2 linked regions of the Thermus thermophilus genome follow. The protein of the gene in region 1 interacts with the protein of each later gene in a pairwise test. Links are inferred from orthologs where the notes say so. Each region holds a gene or a part of one and is shown on either strand. Other genes may lie near its edges.

The links. The genes of interacting proteins can lie anywhere in the genome.
Region 2: the proteins of TthTMY_RS01825 (region 1) and gyrA interact in binary tests that used the Escherichia coli proteins (3 or more experiments, as listed by UniProt). The link is inferred for Thermus thermophilus from one-to-one orthologs.

The regions. Positions count from the first base shown.
Region 1 is NZ_AP025158.1:303,941-306,985, forward strand. The notes cover bases 21-2,996. They hold TthTMY_RS01825 (DNA topoisomerase subunit B), read right to left. Parts: upstream 2,473-2,996; coding sequence 568-2,472; downstream 21-567. Other genes in these bases: ddl (D-alanine--D-alanine ligase), read left to right, coding at 21-526; TthTMY_RS01830 (hypothetical protein), read left to right, coding at 2,614-2,996; TthTMY_RS01835 (TaqI family restriction endonuclease), read right to left, coding at 2,984-2,996. Outside these bases: more of ddl, read left to right, coding at 1-20; more of TthTMY_RS01830, read left to right, coding at 2,997-2,997; more of TthTMY_RS01835, read right to left, coding at 2,997-3,045. UniProt on the Escherichia coli protein: DNA gyrase negatively supercoils closed circular double-stranded DNA in an ATP-dependent manner to maintain chromosomes in an underwound state.
Region 2 is NZ_AP025158.1:531,066-534,192, reverse strand. The notes cover bases 70-3,127. They hold gyrA (DNA gyrase subunit A), read left to right. Parts: upstream 70-418; coding sequence 419-2,836; downstream 2,837-3,127. Other genes in these bases: cutA (divalent-cation tolerance protein CutA), read left to right, coding at 2,836-3,127; aroQ (type II 3-dehydroquinate dehydratase), read left to right, coding at 70-343. Also shown: more of aroQ, read left to right, coding at 1-69. UniProt on the Escherichia coli protein: A type II topoisomerase that negatively supercoils closed circular double-stranded (ds) DNA in an ATP-dependent manner to maintain chromosomes in an underwound state.

The DNA of each region.
Region 1 (3,045 bases):
CTTTGACCCCCCCTTCTTCGTCAAGCCGGCCAACACCGGCTCCAGCGTGGGGATAAGCCGGGTGGAACGCTTCCAGGACCTGGAGGCCGCCCTGGCCTTGGCCTTCCGCTACGACGAGAAAGCGGTGGTGGAGAAGGCCCTTTCCCCGGTGCGGGAGCTGGAGGTGGGGGTCTTGGGCAACGTCTTCGGCGAGGCGAGCCCCGTGGGGGAGGTGCGCTACGAGGCCCCCTTCTACGATTACGAGACCAAGTACACCCCGGGCCGGGCCGAGCTCCTCATCCCCGCGCCCTTGGACCCCGGCACCCAGGAGACCGTCCAGGAGCTCGCCCTCAAGGCCTACAAGGTGCTCGGGGTGCGGGGGATGGCCCGGGTGGACTTCTTCCTCGCGGAGGGGGAGCTTTACCTGAACGAGCTCAACACCATTCCCGGCTTCACCCCCACGAGCATGTACCCCCGCCTCTTTGAGGCGGGGGGGGTGGCCTACCCGGAGCTTCTCAGGCGCCTGGTGGAGCTCGCCCTCGCCTAAGCGCCCCTCGGGCATTCCCTGCCCGCTTGGGCCAGCCCGGGTTAGATGTCTAGCTCCGCGTAGCGGGCGTGCTCCTCAATGAACTCGCGCCTCGGGGCCACGTCCTGGCCCATGAGCTTTTCAAAGAGCTCGCTGGCCTCGAGGGCGTCCTGGAGCTCCACCCGCTTGAGGACCCGCTTCTCCGGGTTCATGGTGGTCTCCCAAAGCTGCTCCGGGTTCATCTCTCCCAGGCCCTTGAAGCGCTGGACCTCGTAGGGCTTGCCTTCCAGCTCCTTGAGCCGGGCCTGGAGCTCCTCTTCGGAGTAGAGGTACTCCACCTTCTTCCCCACCTGGAGGCGGTAGAGGGGAGGCTGGGCGATGTAGACGTGGCCCCGTTCAATGAGGGGGCGCATGTAGCGGTAGAAGAAGGTGAGGAGGAGGGTGCGGATGTGGCTCCCGTCCACGTCAGCGTCGGTCATGATGATGATCTTGTGGTAGCGGAGCCCGTCCAGGTCAAAGTGGGCCTCCCCATCCCCCCCGATGCCCACGCCGATGGCCGAGACCATGGCCCGCACCTCGGCGTTCTTCAGGGCCTTGGAAAGCCCCGCCTTCTCCACGTTGAGGATCTTCCCCCGGAGGGGCAGGATGGCCTGGAAGCGGCGGTCCCGGCCTTGTTTGGCGCTTCCCCCCGCGGAGTCCCCTTCCACGATGAAAAGCTCCGCCTCCTCGGGGTTTTCCGTCTGGCAGTCGGCGAGCTTGCCGGGAAGGTCGTCGGACTCCAGGGGGTTCTGCCTGCGGACGAGCTCCCTCGCCTTCCTCGCCGCCTCCCGGGCCTGGGCGGCCCTCAAGGCCTTCTCGTAGAGGGCCTTGGCGATGCGGGGGTTCTCCTCCAGGATCTCCAGAAGCCGCTCGTAGACCACCTGGCCCACGGCGCTCCCCGCCTCGGGGTTTAGGAGCTTCCCCTTGGTCTGCCCCTCAAACTGGGGGTTGGGAAGCTTCACCGAGACCACGGCGTAAAGCCCCTCCAGGAGGTCGTCCCCCGTGGGCTGGGGGCCTTTTTCCTTGTTGAGGCCCGCCTTCTTGGCGTACTGGTTCAGGGCGCGGCTGTAGGCGGACTTGAAGGCGGTGAGGTGGGTGCCCCCGTCCCGGGTGGGGATCATGTTGGCGTAGGTGAGGATCTCGGCGTTGTACCCCTGGGTGTGGAGGAAGCCCACCTCCACCTCCACCTCCCCGTGGGTGCCCCGGATGAGGAAGGGCTTCTCGTAGAGGAGGTCCTCCCCCTCGGCCAAGGCCTTGGCGAAGGAAGCCACGCCCCCCTTGTCCAGGAAGACCTCCTCCTTGCCGTGCTGCAGGTCCTTGAAGACCAGCTTGAGCCCGGCCACCAGGTAGCTCACCTCCCGGAGGCGGGCCCGGATCTTGCTCGGGTCAAAGCGGAGGTTCCCGAAGATCTCGGGGTCGGGCTTGAAGGTGACCCGGGTGCCGGTCTTCCCTTTAGGGGCCTCGCCCACCACCCGGAGGGGCTCCGTGACCTCGCCCCGGCTGAAGGCGATCCGGTGGTGCTTCCCCTCCCGGAAGACCTCCACCACGGTCCACTCGGAAAGGGCGTTCACCACGCTCGCCCCCACCCCGTGGAGCCCCCCGGAGACCTTGTAGGCGCCCTGCTCAAACTTGCCCCCGGAGTGCAAGGTGGTGTAGATGACCTCCACCGCGGGCTTTCCCTCCTCGGGCATGAGGTCCACGGGGATGCCGCGGCCGTTGTCCTCCACGGTGAGGGAGCCGTCCGGGTTTAAGGTGGCGACGATCTCCGTGGCGTAGCCCGCCAGGGCCTCGTCCACGGCGTTGTCCAGGATCTCCTTGAAGAGGTGGTGGTACCCCTCCACCCCCGTGCCGCCGATGTACATGGCCGGGCGGTGGCGGACCCCCTCCAGGCCCTTGAGCACCTTAATGGCAGAAGCGTCGTAGCTCACCCCCTCAGTATAGCACAAGCCGGGATGGGCGTTTTTCCCTTAAAAATGGGGGGTCTTCCCGCCTAAGCCCGGAGGGTTTATGGGACTGGGGCCAATGTGCGGCCCTTTTCTGCCCGGGCGTTTCCCGGGTATCCTGCGCCCATGGTTTGGGTGCTTCTGCACGCTTCCCTTGGCCTCTTCCTCCTTTTGGCGGTGCCCGCCTTGGCCCTCGTGGGCCTTTGGGGCTTTTTCCGCCCCCTTCCTCCCCGCTTTTACGCCTTTCTCCGGGGGGTGGCTTGGGTGGCCATCCTCCAGGTCCTCCTAGGCTTCCTCCTCTTCCTCCAGGGGCTAAGGCCTAAAGACGGCCTCCACCTCCTCTACGGCCTCCTCCTCGCCGCCGGCCTCCACTACCTGGGGGGCCTCGAGCCCGGGGGGTGGTTCTACCGGGGCCTCAAGGACCCGCCCAAGCGCCCCGAGGTCTTCGTGGCCCTGGGGCTCCTCTTCTGCGTGGGGCTCGTCCTTCGGGTGTACTTCACGGGCCGGTGAGGGCTTCCTGCGCCACCCTTTCCCAGGAGATGATCCCAGACAGGGCTG
Region 2 (3,127 bases), 230 kb from region 1 along the record:
GGGAGCGGAGCTCGGCCTCGGGGTGGTCTTCCGCCAGACGAACTACGAGGGCCAGCTCATTGAGTGGGTGCAGCAGGCCCACCAAGAGGGGTTTTTGGCCATCGTCCTCAACCCCGGGGCGCTCACCCACTACTCCTACGCCCTCCTGGACGCCATCCGCGCCCAACCCCTCCCCGTGGTGGAGGTCCACCTCACCAACCTCCACGCCCGGGAGCCCTTCCGCCAGCACTCCGTCACCGCCTCGGCCTGCCGGGGCGTGGTCTCCGGCTTCGGGCCCCTCTCCTACAAGCTGGCCCTGGTCTACCTGGCGGAAACCCTGGAGGTAGGGGGCGAAGGTTTCTGAGTTTATTCCCGTTTATTCGCGAAGACCCCCGGTGCTATAATGGAGGGTGGCGTCTAAACGCCTTCTAGGAGCGCTATGGCCCAGGTACTGCCTGTAGAAATCACCGAGGAACTCAAGCAGAGCTTCATCAACTACGCCATGTCCGTCATCGTGGACCGGGCCCTGCCCGACGTGCGGGACGGGCTCAAGCCGGTCCAGCGGCGGATCCTCTTCGGCGCCTACCAAGAAGGGGTCCTGCCGGGGCGCAAGCACGTGAAGAGCGCCAAGATCGTGGGCGAGGTCATGGGCAAGTACCACCCCCACGGGGACGCCGCCATCTACGACGCCCTGGTGCGCATGGCCCAGCCCTGGAACCTCCGCTACCCCCTCATGGACGGCCAGGGGAACTTCGGCTCCATAGACGGCGACCCCCCGGCGGCCCAGCGCTACACCGAGGCGAGGCTCTCCCCCATCGGGGCGGAGATGCTTTTGGACATAGACAAGGAGACGGTGGACTTCCGCCCCAACTACGATGGCTCCCTGAAAGAGCCCGAGGTCCTGCCCGCCGCCATCCCCAACCTCCTGGTGAACGGGGCGAGCGGCATCGCCGTGGGCATGGCCACGAGCCTCCCGCCCCACAACCTCTCCGAGGTGGTGGACGCCCTGGTGGCCATGATTGAGAACCCGGGGATCACCCTGGAAGAGGTCATGCGCCACCTCCCCGGCCCCGACTTCCCCACCGGGGGGAAGCTCTCCAAGAAGGGCATCAAGGAGGCCTACGCCACCGGGCGGGGAAGCCTCAAGGTGCGGGCCAAGGTGCGGGTGGAGGAGAAGGGGCAGAGGCCCGTCCTGGTGGTCACGGAGATCCCCTACCAGGTGAACAAGGCGAGCCTCATCGCCCAGATCGCCGCCTTGGTCAAGGCCAAGAAAATTGAGGACATCGTGGGCCTCCGGGACGAGTCCGACCGGCAAGGCCTGAGGATCGCCATTGAGCTCAAGCGGGGGGCCAACCCCCAGGTGGTCCTGAACCAGCTCTACAAGCACACCGCCCTCCAGACCTCCTTCACGGTGAACCTCCTCGCCATCGTGGACGGGGAGCCCAAGGTCCTCTCCCTCCTGGAGCTCATGCGCCACTACCTGGACCACCGCAAGGAGGTCCTAAGGCGCAAGAGCCTCTTTGAGCTGAGGAAGGCGGAGGAAAGAGCCCACATCCTGGAAGGGCTCCTCATCGCCCTGGACCACATTGACGAGGTCATCGCCCTGATCCGCGGCTCCGAGGACGCCCCCAAGGCCCGCATCGCTCTCATGGAGCGCTTTGGCCTAAGCGAGGCCCAGGCCCAGGCCATCCTGGACATGCGCCTCCAGCGCCTCGTGGCCCTGGAGCGGGAGAAGCTTTTGGAGGAGTACCGGGGGCTCATGGAGGAGATCGCCCGCCTGAAGGCGATCCTCGAGGACGAATCCCGCCTCCTCGCCGAGGTCAAGGCCGACCTCCTCCGGGTCAAGGAGAAGTACGGGGACGAACGGCGCACCCTCATCACCGAGTTTGAGGAGACCTTCAACCCCGAGGACCTGATTGAGGACGAGCCCATGGTCATCACCCTCACGGCCCAGGGCTTCCTCAAGCGCCTCCCCCTGGGGAGCTACCGGGCCCAGGGCCGGGGGGGGAAGGGGCTTCTGGCGGGCAGGACCAAGGAGGAAGACGAGGCCACCCACGTCTTCGTGGCCGACGCCCACGACGACCTCCTCCTCTTCACGAACCGGGGCCGGGTCTACCGCCTCAAGGTCTACGAGCTTCCCGAGATGGGCCGCCAGGCCCGGGGCGTCCACGTGAAAAGCCTCCTTCCCCTAAGCGAGGACGAGGAGGTGGCGGCCCTCCTCTCCGTGCGGGGCCTGGACCAGGAAGGGTACCTGGTCTTCGCCACCGAGCGGGGCCTCGTCAAGCGCACCGCCCTCAAGGAGTACCAAAACCTGGGCCAGGCGGGCCTCATCGCCATAAGGCTCCAGGAGGGGGACCGCCTGGTGGGGGTGGCCCTCTCCGACCTCGAGGACGAGGCCATCCTGGCCACCCAAGAGGGCCAGGCCATCCGCTTCCCCCTGGAGGAGGTGCGGGCCACGGGCCGGGACACCCAAGGGGTGATCGGCCTCCGCTTCAAGAAGCCCGAGGACCGCGTGGTCTCCCTGGTGGTGGTGAAGCCCGGGGAGATGGCGGACCTCCTCTCCGTGAGCACCCGGGGCTACGGCAAGCGCACCCCCCTCTCCGAGTACCCCCTCCAGGGCCGGGGCGGGATGGGGGTCATCACCTACGCCGTCTCCGCCAAGGTGGGCCGCCTCGCCGCCCTCCTCAAGGTCCGGGGTGGGGAGGACCTCCTGGTCCTCTCCCGTAGGGGCCTCGCCATCCGCACCCCCGTGGCCGAGATCCGGCAGTACTCCCGGGCCACCGCCGGGGTCAAGGTGATGAACCTCCCGGAGGACGACGAGGTGGCGAGCGCCTTCGTGGTGGAGGAGGAGAAGTGATGGAAGAGGTGGTGCTCATCACGGTGCCGAGCGAGGAGGTGGCGAGGAGCATCGCCAAGGCCCTAGTGGAGGAGCGCTTGGCCGCCTGCGTGAACATCGTCCCCGGCCTCACCTCCATCTACCGCTGGCAAGGGGAGGTGGTGGAGGACCGGGAGCTTCTCCTCCTCGTCAAGACCACCACCCACGCCTTCCCTAGGCTCAAGGAGAGGGTCAAGGCCCTCCACCCCTACACCGTGCCCGAGATCATCGCCCTGCCCATCGCCGAGGGGCATGGCCCCTACCTGGACTGGC